Regions from separate parts of the Arthrobacter sp. TmtSoilC79 genome, predicted to be linked through region 1. Evidence: riboswitches for the same ligand, from Rfam matches in the RefSeq annotation. Region 1 holds a riboswitch; the other holds the start of a gene.
What was found. A riboswitch is a leader RNA that binds a small molecule or an ion and turns the genes downstream of it on or off. The one in region 1 is predicted to bind cyclic di-AMP.

Region 1 (7,535 bases):
CCCGGGCGCGCCGGCGGGGGCTACTGCCACGGCAGCATAGCTCTCTGCTCCAGTTACGAGGGACTGGGCGTAGGCACGGATTTCCTGGGCCAGCTTGGCAATGGAGGTGCCTGCGGCCGCTGCAGTTTCTTCGTCAATGCCCATGTAGAGCACGAAGCCACGGGCTACGTTGTCGTTGGCGACGGGGCGGAGCCTGTCGGACTGGGCAATGACCGGCGTAGGCGCAGTCATGGGTGCCGGCTCGGCAGCGGGCACTGCCCGCAACTGGCCATAGGAGTTGGGGTTGTAACCCTGCGGAACGTAACCGGGGGCCTGCTGGCCTGCGCCCTGCTGGGAGGGAGCGTAGCCGGGGCGGTTGCCGAAGCCGGGGCGGAGCCCTGCGTTCGATGCGGCCTTGTTGGCGTTACGGACGGAGATGTGGACGTATCCAGATGCAACTGACATGGAGTGCTTACCTCAAAAGTGAATAGCCGTCATCGCGGCTTCGAATGCTGGTTGTCCCCGCAATGAGTTTGGGGAGGGGCGCCCAACGCTGGGCTAGGGGGCGAATGCCTGAAACTTCTTGGGGTGGAAAGTTAGGCTTGCATTCGACAACAGCGGTCATCATGGCCAGCGGGTGTGCTGGGCCAGGTTGCTGCGGCTGCAGGTGCTGTTGAGTTCTTGTTCACATTGGAAGTGTGCAACGTAACAATGGCAACACGCAAGTAACAAAGCGCAGAACCGTCCACATTTTGAGACGGAGAGGTCTATTGTGCCGTAAATCACAATTCAGCCGAGGGGATGAATGAACGCCATTTCATTCGGCCCGGACAAGAAATAATCGCAATCCAGTGAACATTCTTCGGCCAATGGGGCATCATGTGCACGGACATTCCCGGGAACAGCCCGGCTGCGGAATCTCACGATCTGAAACACTTGTTGTCCAATCGTGGACGGCCCACTTCCGAAAAATCCGGACAAAAATCTGCTACAAGCCGTAGAAACAGGATTGCCAAGCGTTTCGGACACGCTGACTCCCACCTCGCTAGTGTTGACTTCACAGCATCCTCACAGGACGGGCAAAGCGCTGGCTAACCAGCAGAACGGAGAGTTGTCCCATGGCCTCCTCGCACTCCATGACCAACAACCTGCCCCAACTCTCCCACCCTGATGGTTCTCCGATCCGCGCCTTGGTGGTGGACGACGAACCCAGCCTCGCCGAACTCATGAGCATGGGACTGCGCATGGCCGGTTGGTCTGTGTCCGTTGCCGGCGATGGTCCCGAGGCCGTGAAGCTGGCCAAGGATTTCCGGCCCGACGTCCTGGTCCTTGATGTCATGCTGCCCGGTTTTGACGGCGTGGAGGTCCTCAACCGCATCCGCGCATTCGCCCCCGAAGTGCCCGCCCTCTTCCTCACCGCCAAGGATGCCGTGCAGGACAAGATCGTCGGATTGGCTGCCGGCGGCGATGACTACGTCACCAAACCTTTCAGCATGGAAGAAGTCCTCCTGCGACTCCACCGACTGGTCCAGCGTTCGGGCGTCGCTGCCATGGACACCGCGGAGCTGGTGGTGGGTGACCTCACCCTGAACGTGGACACCCGCGAAGTTACCCGTGCCGGAGAGGACATTCCCCTCACGGCAACCCAGTTCGAGCTTCTGCGCTACCTCATGGAGAACCCCAAACGGGTCATCAGCAAAGCCCAGATCCTGGACCGCGTGTGGGATTACGACTTCGGTGGGCAAGCCAACATCGTGGAGCTCTACATTTCATACCTTCGCAAGAAAATCGAAGCCAACCATCCGCCGATGATCCACACCATTCGCGGCGCCGGCTACGTCATCAAGCCCGCGGACTAGGCGTTGAGCACACTTTCAGGAGTGGCCAGAAAATCCGGCCGCAGCTGGCTGAACCCCTCCACGTGGCATTTGCGTACCCGGCTGGTCCTGGTGGCGATGGCACTGCTGGTCGCTATCTGCGGGGCGGTAGGTGTGGTCAGCTACGCCTCCATGGACATGGTGTTCAACAAGCAGCTCGACAGGCAGCTCGAGCAGGCGTCCAGCCGCGCGAATGACTTCGGCAGGCCGCCGTCGAACTTTCCCTCCTCACCTTCGGGGAAACCGGACCCGCTGGAGGCCAGGGGTCAGGCCGCCGGAACACTCAACGCCAGGATCGACGGGTCCACTGTCCGCAGTTCAGGGCTCATTGACGCCCAAGGCAACCGTGTTGGGCTGTCCCCCGCGGATGAGCAAGTGCTGTTGGCGCTGCCCAAGAGCGGTGATCCGGTGGATCGTTCCCTCTCCAACGGGGACTATCGGCTGGTAGCGGTCGAGGCACCCTATGGCGACGTGATCGTCACGGGTCTGCCTCTCGCGGACAAACAGAGCGCCGAGGCCTCACTGGTCTGGACAATGGTGTTGGTCTCGCTGGGCGGACTGGTGGTCATCGGCCTCGCCGGCACCGTCATCATCCGCCGGACCATGCGGCCTCTGGAGCAGCTCTCCGAGGTGGCCACCAAGGTTTCACGTCTTCCGCTCGACGCCGGTGAAGTGGCACTTGCGGTGCGCGTACCGCCGTCGGCCGCCCATCCCGGAACGGAAGTGGGCAGCGTAGGCCATGCCCTGAACCTGATGCTGAACAACGTCTCCAGCGCTTTGGACGCCCGCCAGGAAAGCGAAACCAAGGTACGCCAGTTCGTCGCGGACGCCTCACACGAGCTCCGAACGCCGCTCACTGCCATCCGCGGTTACACCGAACTGCTGAGGATGACCGAAAGCTTCACTGACGACGGCCGCAAATCCCTGGCCCGCGTGCAAAGCCAGTCAGAGCGGATGACAACGCTGGTGGAGGATCTCCTGCTGCTCGCCAGGTTGGACGAGGGCCAACCGGTCAAGGTTACCGATGTGGACCTCACCCAGTTGGTGATCGAAACGGTCAGTGATGAGAAGGTCATGGCGCCGGACCACATATGGCAACTGCAACTGCCGGACGAACCCGTCACGGTCCGCGGCGACTCCACCCAGCTGCACCAGGTCCTGGCCAATCTTTTGTCCAATGCCCGCAAACACACCGATGCCGGCACTACCGTGGTTACGGCCGTCATGCTGTCCGCCGATGGCAGCGCAGTGGTGACCGTGACAGACAACGGGCCGGGCATTCCAGAGGATTTCCAAGGCCGGATCTTCTCCCGCTTTGCCCGGGCGGATGCCGCGAGATCGGGGTCTGAAGGGACGTCGGGGCTGGGGTTGTCGATCGTGGAATCCATCGTGGAAGCGCACGGCGGTAGCGTGGAGGTCACGTCGCGTCCGGGTCGAACCGAATTCGCCCTGCGGCTACCTACCGTCACCGCCGAAGAGATGTAACGAACACGGCAAGGCGACTCACCGGCGCCGTGATCTCTGTTACCTAAATGTGACTTCTGCGAATTCCTCCTGTACCGTCGAAAGGGTGGGTCGCCCCAACTGGCCCGCATCCGGGATGCGCCGAGCTCTGCCACTTCCCGGAGTCCGTTCTTACTCCGAGGCAGAGACGGGGGACCCAGAGTCTCCGGGCCCAGGCATCATGCCGGGCCCTTGGGGTGAAGCCGCAGCGACATGCGCGGCCGGATGACCTCATCCGAACCCGACAGCTAACTCCGCAGGCGCTGAGAGGTAATCACACATGTCTGAATTTAACGATCAGACGCGCCCTTCCGCGCGTCACCGCGATGAGCACAACGCACCGTTGACCAAGTCGCAAACCGTCCTCAAGAACGCTGCCCGCCAAGGTAAGTCCGGCCACCGCATGTCGGTTGTTGCCGGCGTCGTGGCCGCCGCGTTGGGCGTCGCATCGCTCGGTACTGCTGCCAACGCCACCCTGAACCTCCCTGAGGCCAGCCGCGTTGCAGAGACCCAGGCAGCTGCCCAGGTCAGCACCAACAAGACAGCCGAAATCTCCGCTTCCTTGGACGCAGCCGCCGCAAAGGGCGCTGCCGACCGGGCCGCCGTGGACAAGGCCGCTGCTGAAAAGGCTGCCGCCGAGAAGGCCGCCGCCGATCAGGCTGCTGCTGAAAAGGCTGCCGCCGAGAAGGCCGCCGCCGACCAAGCCGCTGCGGAGAAGGCAGCTGCTGACGCTGCAGCCAAGCAGGCCGCCGACGCCGCTGCTGCCGCCGCCGCCGCCGAGGCCGCTGCTGCAGCCCCGAAAGCCGTGGATGACCCCGCCGCTGCCAAGGCCTACGCCGCAAGCATCCTGGGCAGCTACGGCTGGAGCGCCGGCGAAATGACTGCCCTGAACACCTTGTGGGAGAAGGAATCCAACTGGAAGACCACTGCCACAAACGCTTCCAGCGGCGCGTACGGCATCGTCCAGTCCCTGCCTGCTTCCAAGATGGCCTCTGCCGGTGCTGACTGGCAGACCAACTACCAGACCCAGATCAAATGGGGCCTGAACTACATCAAGGAGCGCTACGGATCCCCGTCGGCCGCCCTGGCCTTCCACCTGGCCAACAACTGGTACTAAACCAGGCAGTTTGAAGACCGCGCCGGTTGCCGCCGATCGCACCAGTCCCCACTGGAGCGAACGGCGGGAACCGGCGCGGTTTTTGCATTTCACAGGTGACCGCCGTAGCTCACAGTGACGTCACAGCTTCCGCCTAAAGCCCTCATAATCGGCCAGCCCATGCTGGAGATATGACGCTCACAAATCCAACCACCAGCGCTCCCCCACGACGGTTCCACTCCGCGCGCTTCGGTGGCGGGGCGTTGCTTGCTTCGCAGCCGGAACTCCCCAACGTAAGGCCGGAGAACCCGCAGTTGCCAAGGCGCTCCCCCGTGGACACCGGGGCCGGCGTCCCGGTCCTCGATCTCACCGTCCCCGTGTTCAATGAGGAAGCGCACCTGGAGAAGAACCTCCGCACGCTTCACGGCCATCTCTCCGGCACTTTTCCGCACACCTTCCGGATCACGGTCGCTGACAACTCCAGCACGGACAGCACCCTGAGGATCGCCGAACGCCTGGCACGGGAACTTCCGGAACTGCGGGTGGTCCGGTTCCAGGAAAGAGGGCGCGGAAACGCCCTCCGCCGCCTCTGGCAATCCTCACCGTCACCCGTGCTGGCCTATATGGAAGCGGATCTGTCCACCGACTTGTCCGCCTTGGCTCCCCTCCTTGCGCCGCTGCTTTCAGGCCACTCCGACCTGGCTGTCGGCACGCGCCTGGCACCTGCCTCGCGCGTGGTCCGCAGTGGTGGCCGCGAATTCACCTCCCGCAGCTACAACGCCCTGCTCCGCGCCGTCCTGGGCACACGCATTTCCGATGCCCAGTGCGGATTCAAAGCCGTCCGCGCGGACGTTGCGCACCTTCTCCTCCCGCATACCAAGGACGACGGCTGGTTTTTTGACACCGAGCTCCTCGTCATCGCCGAACGCTGTGGTTTACGCATTCATGAAGTCCCGGTCGACTGGACCGATGACCCCAACTCAAGTGTCGACGTCGTACGAACCGCGCTTGCCGACCTGCGGGGCATGGCGCGGCTGACCCGAGACCTTCGCCCCGGACGTTTTCCCGTCAGGGAGCTTCGGCCAGGACGGGACCGGACGGCTCCCGGAACCGGCCTTCCCGGGCGTGTGCTTGGTGCGGTGGCGTGGACGCTGCTTTATGCCCTGTTCTTCGTGCTGCTCCGCAGTGTCGTGGATCCTTTGCCGGCGAACTTCATCGCCCTTGCCCTCATGGCCTCGACTACCCGCCTGCGCATCCAAGGACCGGTCATGCTTCTCCTGACGACGCTGCTGAGTACGGCTGCGCTTGCGATCCTGCCGGTAATGACGACGGCGGACCGCTGGCTTGAAGGAGCCGTGATGGCTGCCGCTGGACTCGCCGGGCATATCGGCGGGTATGTGGCTGGCCGAAGAAGGCTTGCACCTGACGTTACGTGAGGATTTAGCGTAGTTCCCATGGGAACAGCGGAGAGCGGACAGTGGAGTATCGGCGAACTCGCCAAAGCCTGCGGAGTCAGCGTGCGGACGCTCCATCACTACGATGAGATCGGCCTGCTGACCGCGAGCGGCCGGACGCCTTCCGGTCATCGACGGTACGGGGAGGGCGATCTTCGACGACTGTACCGGATCAGGGCCCTTCACATGCTCGGGATTCCGCTTGCTTCCATTACGACAGCGCTGGATGGACCCGGGAACGATGATGATGATCTCGGTTCCATGCGTGTCCTGCTGGACCGGCAATTACGGCATGTTCAACAGCACGCCCAACAAGTCCAGGCGCTTCAGGACCGGCTGGGTGAGCTGCTCAACCGACTGGACGCTCCAGCCATGCCCACCGCCGCCCAATTCATGTCAACTTTGGAGATGATCACCGTGTTCGAAAAACACTTCACACCGGAACAGCGTCAACAGCTTGCGGAGAAACGCCAGGAGCTGGGAGCAGAGAAGATCGAGGACTCAAAACGTCAATGGACCGCGCTGGTGGAAGAAGGCCTGGAGCATGTCCGGGCCGGTACTTCCATCTCGGATCCGGCAGTGCAGGAGTGGGTGCATTCCTGGGACCGCATCGGGGAGATGTTCCATTCGGGCGAGGATACAAAAACCGCGGCCCGGGCAGCCTGGCAGGAGAACGCCCAAACGATCAGCGCAGACCTGCCCTGGAGCGCCGAAGACCTGGCCGGCCTGATGGGGTACCTGCACAAAGCGAGGGCGCACGAGCCCCAGGCCTAAACTTCGGGCTCGACCTCCACGGCACCCCTGACGGCTGCAATGGAGGCGGCAACATCTCCGGCGTCGGTGGTCCAGTTGCTCACGGAAATACGCAGGATTTCACGGCCACGCCACGAGGATCCGGACATCCATACCGCGCCCTCGGCCATGAGCCGCTGCGTCACCCGGTGCGTCCGGTCGTCGCTGCCGAAGCTCACCGAGACCTGCGTGAACACCACATCGTTGAGCACCTCGACGCCCGGAATGGCGGCGAGTCCTTCGGCCAATGCCCGGGCGTTGGCCGCGAGGCGCTCAACCATGGAGATCACGCCATCGCGGCCCAGTTGCCTGAGGGCGGCCCATACAGGAATGCCGCGGGCCCGGCGGGACATCTCAGGGACTTTCTCCAGCGGATCCCCCAGCCCGGTTTCGGTGGCTATGAGATAGCTGGTGTGGACACTGAAAGCACGCCTCAGGGATTCTGGCCTGGAGACAATCGCCAGGCCGCAGTCATAAGGGACGTTCAACGTCTTGTGGGCGTCCGTTGCCCAGGAGTCCGCTTCCTCCACTCCCGTCAGCCGACCCCGCAAGGTGGGGCTCACAGCGGCCCACAAACCGAACGCTCCATCCACGTGCACCCAGGCTCCCCGATCATGGGCCACCGCAATGGCTTCCTCCATGGGATCAAACGCACCGGAATGCAGATTTCCCGCTTGGAGGCAGACCAGCGAAGGCCCGGGCTGTTGGTCCATGGCCTCAGCCAGGGCATCGGGAAGGATCCGTCCTTGGTGGTCGGCATCTACCGGAACGCACGCCCCCAAGCCGAGGTACCGCAACGCCAAATCCACTGCGGCGTGCCGCTCCCGGCCGGCA
Region 2 (7,535 bases), 270 kb from region 1:
ATTGTCCCCTGGGGCACACCGGGTTTGAAACGGAGTTTCCAACCCATCTCGGCCAGTGTGTGGTCGCTCTTGGCGTTGTTGCATTTCAAGCACGCCGCAACCAGGTTTTCCCAGGAATCCGCGCCGCCCCTGGACTTGGGGTGGACATGGTCAATGGTGTGGGCTGTTTTCCCGCAGTAGGCGCAGCGGTGGCCGTCGCGGCGCAGTACCCCGCGCCTGCTCACGGCTGTGATCTTGTTGTACTGGGGACGGATGTAGCGGTTGAGGAGGATCACGGATGGTCTTCCGAGAACTTCCTGCGGCCCGACGACAGGCTCGTCGCCTTCGGCCACCACGCTTGCTTTCCCAGTCAGCACAAGGACCAGCGCCCGGCGGAAGGTTATTACCGCCAGCGGTTCATATCCAGCATTCAGAACGAGTGTGCGCATGCACGTACCTCTTCACGGCCGCACCCGTCAGGGGCACGAGGGCCGGCTGCCCTCTGCATGTACGGGCTGTGGATCGACAAGATAAGGGTAAGCACTTGTATGCCGTATCAACGAATTTATATGTGCTTTCGCCCACAGTGTCGCCCAGAGTTCATGCGTCGTTAGCGGAACGGGCGTCCGATCTGCCCCCTGAACACCCGATGTGGCCCCTAGGCAAAGGATCCGCGGTTAAACAGAACACCCCGCGGCCGTAGCCTGCGGGGTGTCCTGAAATTGCGAAGGGCTGGATCAGCCGTTGACCCGAATGAAGACCGGGCCGGAGCCGACGTTGACGCTGAACAGTGCCGTGGTGGATCCGTTCCATCCACCGTGGACTGCCTGGCCGTTGCCGACGTAGACAGCAATGTGGGCCTGTCCGGCCAGACCGCCGTTGGCGTAGTAAGCGAGGTCGCCCGGCTGTGCTTCCGCTGCGCTGACGGTGCGGCCAAGGGAGAGGTAGCCGGCCGGCCAGTCGTGGAAGTTGATGCCGACCGCTGCCAGGGAGTTGGTCACCAGCATGGTGCAGTCCTGGGTTACGCCAAGCTGTGCGTACGCGGCCGCGGCGATTGCGGCACCAAGGCCGCTGGCAGCGGCGGGAGCCTTAGCCGCAGGAGCCGTGGTGTTGACGGCCAGCGTGGCGTTTCCGCCTGTTGCCGTGCTTGCCGCCGGCTCCTTGGTTTCAGCCTTCGCGGGAGCCTTCTTCTCTACGGGAGCCGGAGCCTGCACCGTGGTGACCACGGGGCGTTCGTAGGAGATGGCAACCGTGGAGTCTGCAGCGATGGTGGACTGCACAACCGACTGGACGTCCAAGGTAGACGTCGAGGTGGATTCGCGGTCCACTTTGGTCTCGGCAGCGTTGGCTGCGACACTTCCGGTCAGGACAAGGCCTGAAGCTGCGGCAATAACGGCTGCCTGTCGGCCCACGCCGCCGGCGTTTTCACTGACGGCCTTGGCGATCACGGCAAGCGAGCTGGTCTTGGGGGCCTCAGCGCGATGCCGTGCAACCTTGTGTGCACTGGTCATGGTTTTCTCTTTTCGTATCCGCGTGCAGTTGGGGTACACGCGGCTCATTGGCGCGCCGGCACTTGGGGGCATGCCGGCGAACCCCGAATCGGTTTGTTTCTAGCGGAGGGTGAAGAAGGAGGAGGTGCCCGTGGAGGCAGCCGAGTGCAGGAGCGTGCCCTGTCCCGGGTTCAAGGCGCTGATCATCATGCCGTTGCCCACGTAGATGCCTACGTGCGCTCCACCGTTCTGCATGACCAGGTCACCGGGGGCAGGGGTGCTGGTGGGCTTCATGGCCGTCCAGGCGTTGACGCGCGGGATGCTGATGCCGGCCTGGGCGTAGACCCACTGGGTGAATCCGGAGCAGTCCCAACCGTTGGGGGTGGTGCCGCCCCAAACGTAAGGGTGCCCGATGCCGGTGTAGGCGATCGCGGCGAGGCCGGAAGCGGCGGCGCTGGAAGCAGCATCCTTGGCTTCGGAGGACTTGGCGGTCACAGCGCCTGCTGTGGCCTGGTCGCCGGAGGCCGAGGTGCGTCCGGTGGTCTGGGAAGCGCGCTGGACAACCTTGGGAGCTTCCTTCGTGGCCACTACGGGGCTTTCGAAGGAGACGGTTGCCGTGGGCTCTGCGGTGACTACCGCAGTGGTGACCATCTGCTGGGTGCTGGAGGCTTCCGACTTTGAAACATCGGTGTCTGCTGCCTGGGCCGGCAGACCAACGCTGAGGACGAGACCTGAGGCTGCTGCCAGGACGACAGCCTGGCGGCCGACGGTACCGGCGTTGGATGAAACAGCCTTGGAAAGCGAGTTCAAGGGGTTCGTACGAACCGATTCAGCGCGATGGCGCGCAGGGGTAGTGCGTGATGACACGTAGGTAGCCTCTCCCAATGCCTGCGAGGTGAGCTGTCGGATTCGGATGGGAGTCATCCGGCCGCGCTGCTTCAAGGAAGCTTTTGCGACTTAACCCCAAGGTCTTCTCACGAAGACCAGAAGTGGTTCCCCCGCCCCTGCCAGACGATTTATGCGAACGGACCTTGAGTAGTGGCAGAGCTAGGCAATCCACTCAAGTGCACCGGCCCCCTAAAAAGCCGATGCGCTTTGTACGGTACAACAGTTGAACGCGAATGTCACATTCAGGTCACGAGGCGTGTCACGAATGCGAGAGACGACCATCAAATGGACTAAAGCCAGCCCATGGGGTCAACAACTTCGCCGTTGACCTGTACTTCAAAGTGGAGGTGGCAACCGGTGGAGGCGCCAGTGGTACCGCTGAGCGCCACGGTGTCGCCGCGAGTGACCGTCTGGCCCACCTTGACGGTGAAGGACGACAGGTGGTTGTACGTGGTCTCAAGGCCGTTGCCGTGGTCGATGACCACGCGGTTGCCTCCGCCGTACTCGTGCCAACCGGCGAAGGTGACCTTGCCGGATGCTGCTGCGTGGACGGCCGTGCCGCACTGCGCCACGAAGTCCTGGCCGCGGTGGAAGTCGCCGGCGCCTCCGGTGAGGGGGCTGACGCGGTAGCCGAACGGGGAAGCTGTGGTCAGCGTGTCGAGGGGGCTGGCCATGGTGCCTGCAGAGGAGGCACGCTGGATGCTGCCCGCGGACTGGGCGCTGAGCAGTTGCTTCAACTTGCCGTCGGGGTCGGCGGCCGTGGCAACCGCTGCCCGGCTGAAGTCGATTTTGGCCGATGCGGCCGCGGAGACCTCCGGCTGGCTGCCACCGGATACTGCCAGGGCAGACTCGGTCTGGCCTGATTCCGAGGTGGCCATGACGGGGCTTGTGGCCGGCAGACCGACAGTCAAGGCGAGGCCGGTGGCGGCAAGCGCAACTCCGGCCTTTTGCCCGACGCCGCTGGCTGCAGCGAAGTCGGCAACCTGGCGCAGCGGGCTCTTACGGCGGCGAACCTGGCGTTCGGTGTCGCGTGGCCGGATCTCCGATACGACGCGGGCTGGCCGCAGCTCAGCAGCGGGGCCCGACGCGCGGCGACGGCCCCTGACGTTCTGCGTTGTCAAACTCTATTCCTCTCTAAAAAGCCTGCGAAGTTAGCTGTCGGATTCGGGTCAGAGAGTTTCAAGACCCGGCCCGCACGAAGCGCTCACGGCACACAGGTATCCCAAGAGGAACATGCGTAAATGGGCACTTCTGCTGCGGACTTCACCCCAAGGCTGCTTCTTTAGACAGCCGCTTGTGGTTCCCCCGCCTCTGCCAGTGGTGGATGGCACACCTGTTCCGCTGGCAGAGCTCGGCTCCGGAACAGGTAACGCTTTGGTATCAGCGCTAGTAGATAACTATAGGGGATTAAGGCCCGCAGTAATAAATTCGTTATCAACAGGAACGGGCATGCGGGCGGCAACCCCTTATCACTAATCCCGAAAAACCGCAGGTCACATGCGCGCCGGGCGTTCAAAAGTGAGATATGCCACCGTGCAGCAAGGCAGGGTTGTCAGCCAACAGAGACGAAGACGTGTGCCGCAACCTCAGGTGGAAGCTCCAGGGCACCTTCAATGCCTGGGACGCGGACGGAAATGTACTCCCCCACACGTTCCAGCGAGACCGCGGCACCGGGCCGGATTCCGCCCTCGTCCAACTGGGTAAGAAGCTCAGGCTCAACCTGGATGGGCTCCGCCAAGCGGGTGACCGCTACCCGGGAGTTCGCCGCGTAACCCTCCATGGCCTGCAGGAGGTTGACGTCCACGCGGGGGAAAGGCTGGGTGGCAAGACCGCCGAGCGCTTCCAGGCCCGGGATGGGGTTGCCGTACGGGGATTCTGTGGGGTGTTCCAGGAGTTCGTACAGGCGGCGCTCTACGCGCTCGCTCATCACGTGCTCCCAGCGACATGCTTCGTCGTGGACATAAGCCCAGTCCAAGCCAATGACGTCAGCCAGGAGCCGCTCCGCGAGGCGGTGCTTGCGCATGACCTCGGTGGCGCGCTTCCGCCCAACCTCGGTCAGTTCGAGGTGGCGGTCGTTGGAGACAATCACCAGGCCATCGCGCTCCATGCGTCCGATGGTCTGGGAAACCGTGGGTCCGGAGTGCCGCAGCCGTTCGGCGATGCGGGCCCTGAGAGCCACGATGTTTTCTTCTTCAAGCTCCAAAATGGTCCGAAGATACATCTCAGTGGTATCGATCAGATCCGTCATCCAGCTCAGCTCTCCTCGAACGCAGTTCCTTGCGTAATCTCCACCGTACAGCGTCCCTTGCCGGGGTAGGCGGAGTGCACCGCCGCCCCTTGAACGCCAACCCCTAGCCTAGCTTATTTGGAATTACTCTGGATAATTCCGGTCGCATATGGTTTGGCGGCGTTCCACGTGGCGGACTATGACGGCCACAGGTTCCTGCCGTCGCACCGGGTCAGGCAGAATTGGGATGTCGAAGGGGCAGTTGATGCCACCTGCCACGACCCATCTCTAGCCGATACCCATTGGAGCCACACGTGAGCGACAACAGCATCACCATTCCCGCCGATCTGCTGCCCAAGGATGGACGCTTCGGTGCCGGACCGTCCAAGGTCCGTCCCGAACAGATCGAGGCCCTGTCTGCCGCGTCGTCCACCATCCTGGGCACGTCCCACCGCCAGGCTCCGGTCAAGAACCTCGTGGGTTCGGTCCGCGAAGGACTCAGCCAGTTCTTCCGTGCCCCGGAGGGCTATGAAGTTGTCCTCGGCGTAGGCGGTTCCACGGCCTTCTGGGACGTCGCCGCCTTCGGCCTGGTCGAGAAGAAAGCACAGCACCTTTCCTTCGGTGAGTTCGGTTCGAAGTTTGCTGCCGCCACCAACAAGGCTCCCTTCCTGGATGCTTCCTCGATCATCAAGGCCGAGCCGGGCACCCGTCCGGTGTCCCAGGCCGAGGCCGGAGTCGACGTCTACGCCTGGCCCCAGAATGAGACCTCCACGGGCGTGGCCGCTCCCGTCAAGCGGGTCCAGGGCGCCGACGAAGGCTCCCTGGTCCTGGTCGATGCCACCTCCGCTGCAGGCGGGTTGGACGTAGACGTCGCCGAGTCCGACGTCTACTACTTCGCCCCGCAGAAGAACTTCGCCTCAGACGGTGGTCTCTGGCTGGGGCTGTTCTCCCCGGCCGCCCTGGAGCGCGCTGCACGGATCAAGGCGTCCGGCCGCTGGATCCCGGACTTCCTGGACCTGCAGACCGCCATTGACAACTCCAAGCTCAACCAGACGTACAACACTCCTTCGTTGTCCACCCTGGTCACCTTGGACGCCCAGGTGCAGTGGCTCAACAGCAACGGTGGCCTGGACTTCGCCAGCAAGCGCACTGCGGACTCGGCCAACCGCATCTACTCCTGGGCTGAGGCATCGGAGTACGCGACGCCGTTTGTCACCAATGCCGAAGACCGCTCCAATGTCATCGCCACCATCGACTTCGACGACTCCATTGATGCCGCAGCCATTGCCAAGGCCCTGCGTGCCAACGGTGTGGTGGACACGGAGCCTTACCGCAAGCTTGGCCGCAACCAGCTGCGCATTGCCACGTTTGTCGCCATTGAACCCGACGACGTTTCAGCCCTGCTTGCCAGCATCGACTACGTGGTGGGCGAACTGAAGAAGTAGGACCACAGACTGCCGGTCGGCGTCGTTCGGAGGGGTTCCGGACGACGCCGCCGCAGTTTAAGGCGCCTTATCCGCCCTGCCGGCCCACGCCGTCGTCGTCCTCCCCGGTGACGGGACGGGCCAGCAGCGACTCCACCCGGAAATGCTTGAGTCCACGCGCGCGGCGATCAAAGCGGAGGCGCAGCTGCTTTGCGCGGATGATCCAGACCAAACCCACGACGGCGGTGCTGACGCCGGCCAGCGCAGCGACGCCGACGGACCACCGAGGCCCGCCAACGTTGGCCACCCATCCCACCAGCGGCGCTCCGAGGGGAGTACCGCCCATGAAGATGGCCATGTACAAGGACATGACGCGCCCCCGCATGACAGCCTCGGTGGTGGATTGGACATAGCCGTTGGCACTGGTGATCAATGTCAGGGCGAACAGACCGCAAGGAATCAGGGCCAGGCCAAAGAGCACGGCGTTGGGAGCCAGTGCTGCCAAGGCGCTGGCGACACCGAAACCACCTGCCGCCGCGAAGATCAACCTCAAGCGGGGCCGTCCGCGTCGGGCGGCCAGCAGGGCACCTGTCACGGATCCTATGGCCATGACGGAGTTCAGAAGTCCGAATGCTCCGGCGTCCATGCCGAACTGAGTACCCACCATGGCTGCGATGAAGAGGGGGAAGTTCAGCCCGAAGGTGCCCACGATAAAGATGGCCACCAGGACAACTTGGATATCGGGTCTGTTGCGGACGTAGCGGAGGCCCTCCCGGATCCGCCCTTTGCCCGCGGCGGCGCGGGGCTGGATCCGGAGCGAGGACACCGGGATGAGCTTCAGTGCCCAGAGCATGGCGACAAAGGACACGGTGTTGATGAGGAAGACCCAGCCGGGACCCACCACCACCGTGAGGACGCCGGAGACGGCCGGTCCGATCATCCGCGCGACGTTGAAGGATGCACTGTTGAGCGCCACGGCGTTGGGCAGGTATTCGTCGGTGACAAGTTCGGAGACGAAAGTCTGGCGCACGGGTGCATCCAACGCCGTCACGATCCCCAGCAACAAGGCAAAGACGTAGACGTGCCAGAGTTCAGCCACCCCCAGCAACACCAGGATGCCCAGGCCGGTGCTGAGCAAGGCCATGGCCACCAAAGTGATGAAGAGCAGTTTCCGCCGGCTGTAGCGGTCGGCGAGCAGTCCGGCCCAAGGGGCAAGGAAGAGTTGGGGACCCAATTGAAGGGCCAGGGTTATGCCCATGGCCCCGGCGTCGTGCGCGGTCAGGTGGTCAAAGACCAACCAGTCCTGCGCGGTACGTTGCATCCACGTGCCGATGTTGGAGATCAGGGCACCGAAGAACCAGATGCGGTAATTGAGGATTCCGAGTGACCTAAAGGTGGACATCAGTGTCCGCCTTCGCTCTGGTCACCCCGGGTTTCCGCAACGCTTATTCAGCCCCGGTTTCGTGCTGGTCCTCGTCGACGTCCGCCTCGATGTCCTCGTCAACTTCCGCGTCGATGTCCTCGTCA

Region 2: it holds a riboswitch for cyclic di-AMP, as region 1 does, so the genes downstream of both, AC6JA3_RS16460 (M23 family metallopeptidase) here and AC6JA3_RS17775 (aggregation-promoting factor C-terminal-like domain-containing protein) in region 1, are expected to answer to the same signal.

The regions. Positions count from the first base shown of each region.
Region 1 covers NZ_AP046051.1:3,886,369-3,893,903, forward strand. Annotated here, with positions in the region: gene AC6JA3_RS17760 (winged helix-turn-helix domain-containing protein) at 1-444, opposite strand, end outside; gene AC6JA3_RS17765 (response regulator transcription factor) at 1,098-1,838, shown strand; gene AC6JA3_RS17770 (sensor histidine kinase) at 1,842-3,341, shown strand; cyclic di-AMP (ydaO/yuaA leader) riboswitch at 3,474-3,634, shown strand; gene AC6JA3_RS17775 (aggregation-promoting factor C-terminal-like domain-containing protein) at 3,640-4,476, shown strand; gene AC6JA3_RS17780 (glycosyltransferase) at 4,647-5,891, shown strand; gene AC6JA3_RS17785 (MerR family DNA-binding transcriptional regulator) at 5,910-6,683, shown strand; gene AC6JA3_RS17790 (pyridoxal phosphate-dependent decarboxylase family protein) at 6,680-7,535, opposite strand, start outside.
Region 2 covers NZ_AP046051.1:3,614,241-3,621,775, forward strand. Annotated here, with positions in the region: gene AC6JA3_RS16445 (HNH endonuclease) at 1-428, opposite strand, end outside; gene AC6JA3_RS16450 (NlpC/P60 family protein) at 717-1,490, opposite strand; gene AC6JA3_RS16455 (C40 family peptidase) at 1,590-2,336, opposite strand; cyclic di-AMP (ydaO/yuaA leader) riboswitch at 2,341-2,502, opposite strand; gene AC6JA3_RS16460 (M23 family metallopeptidase) at 2,648-3,478, opposite strand; cyclic di-AMP (ydaO/yuaA leader) riboswitch at 3,483-3,697, opposite strand; gene AC6JA3_RS16465 (iron-dependent transcriptional repressor DtxR) at 3,910-4,605, opposite strand; gene serC (phosphoserine transaminase) at 4,899-6,029, shown strand; gene AC6JA3_RS16475 (MFS transporter) at 6,097-7,410, opposite strand; gene AC6JA3_RS16480 (DUF3027 domain-containing protein) at 7,454-7,535, opposite strand, start outside.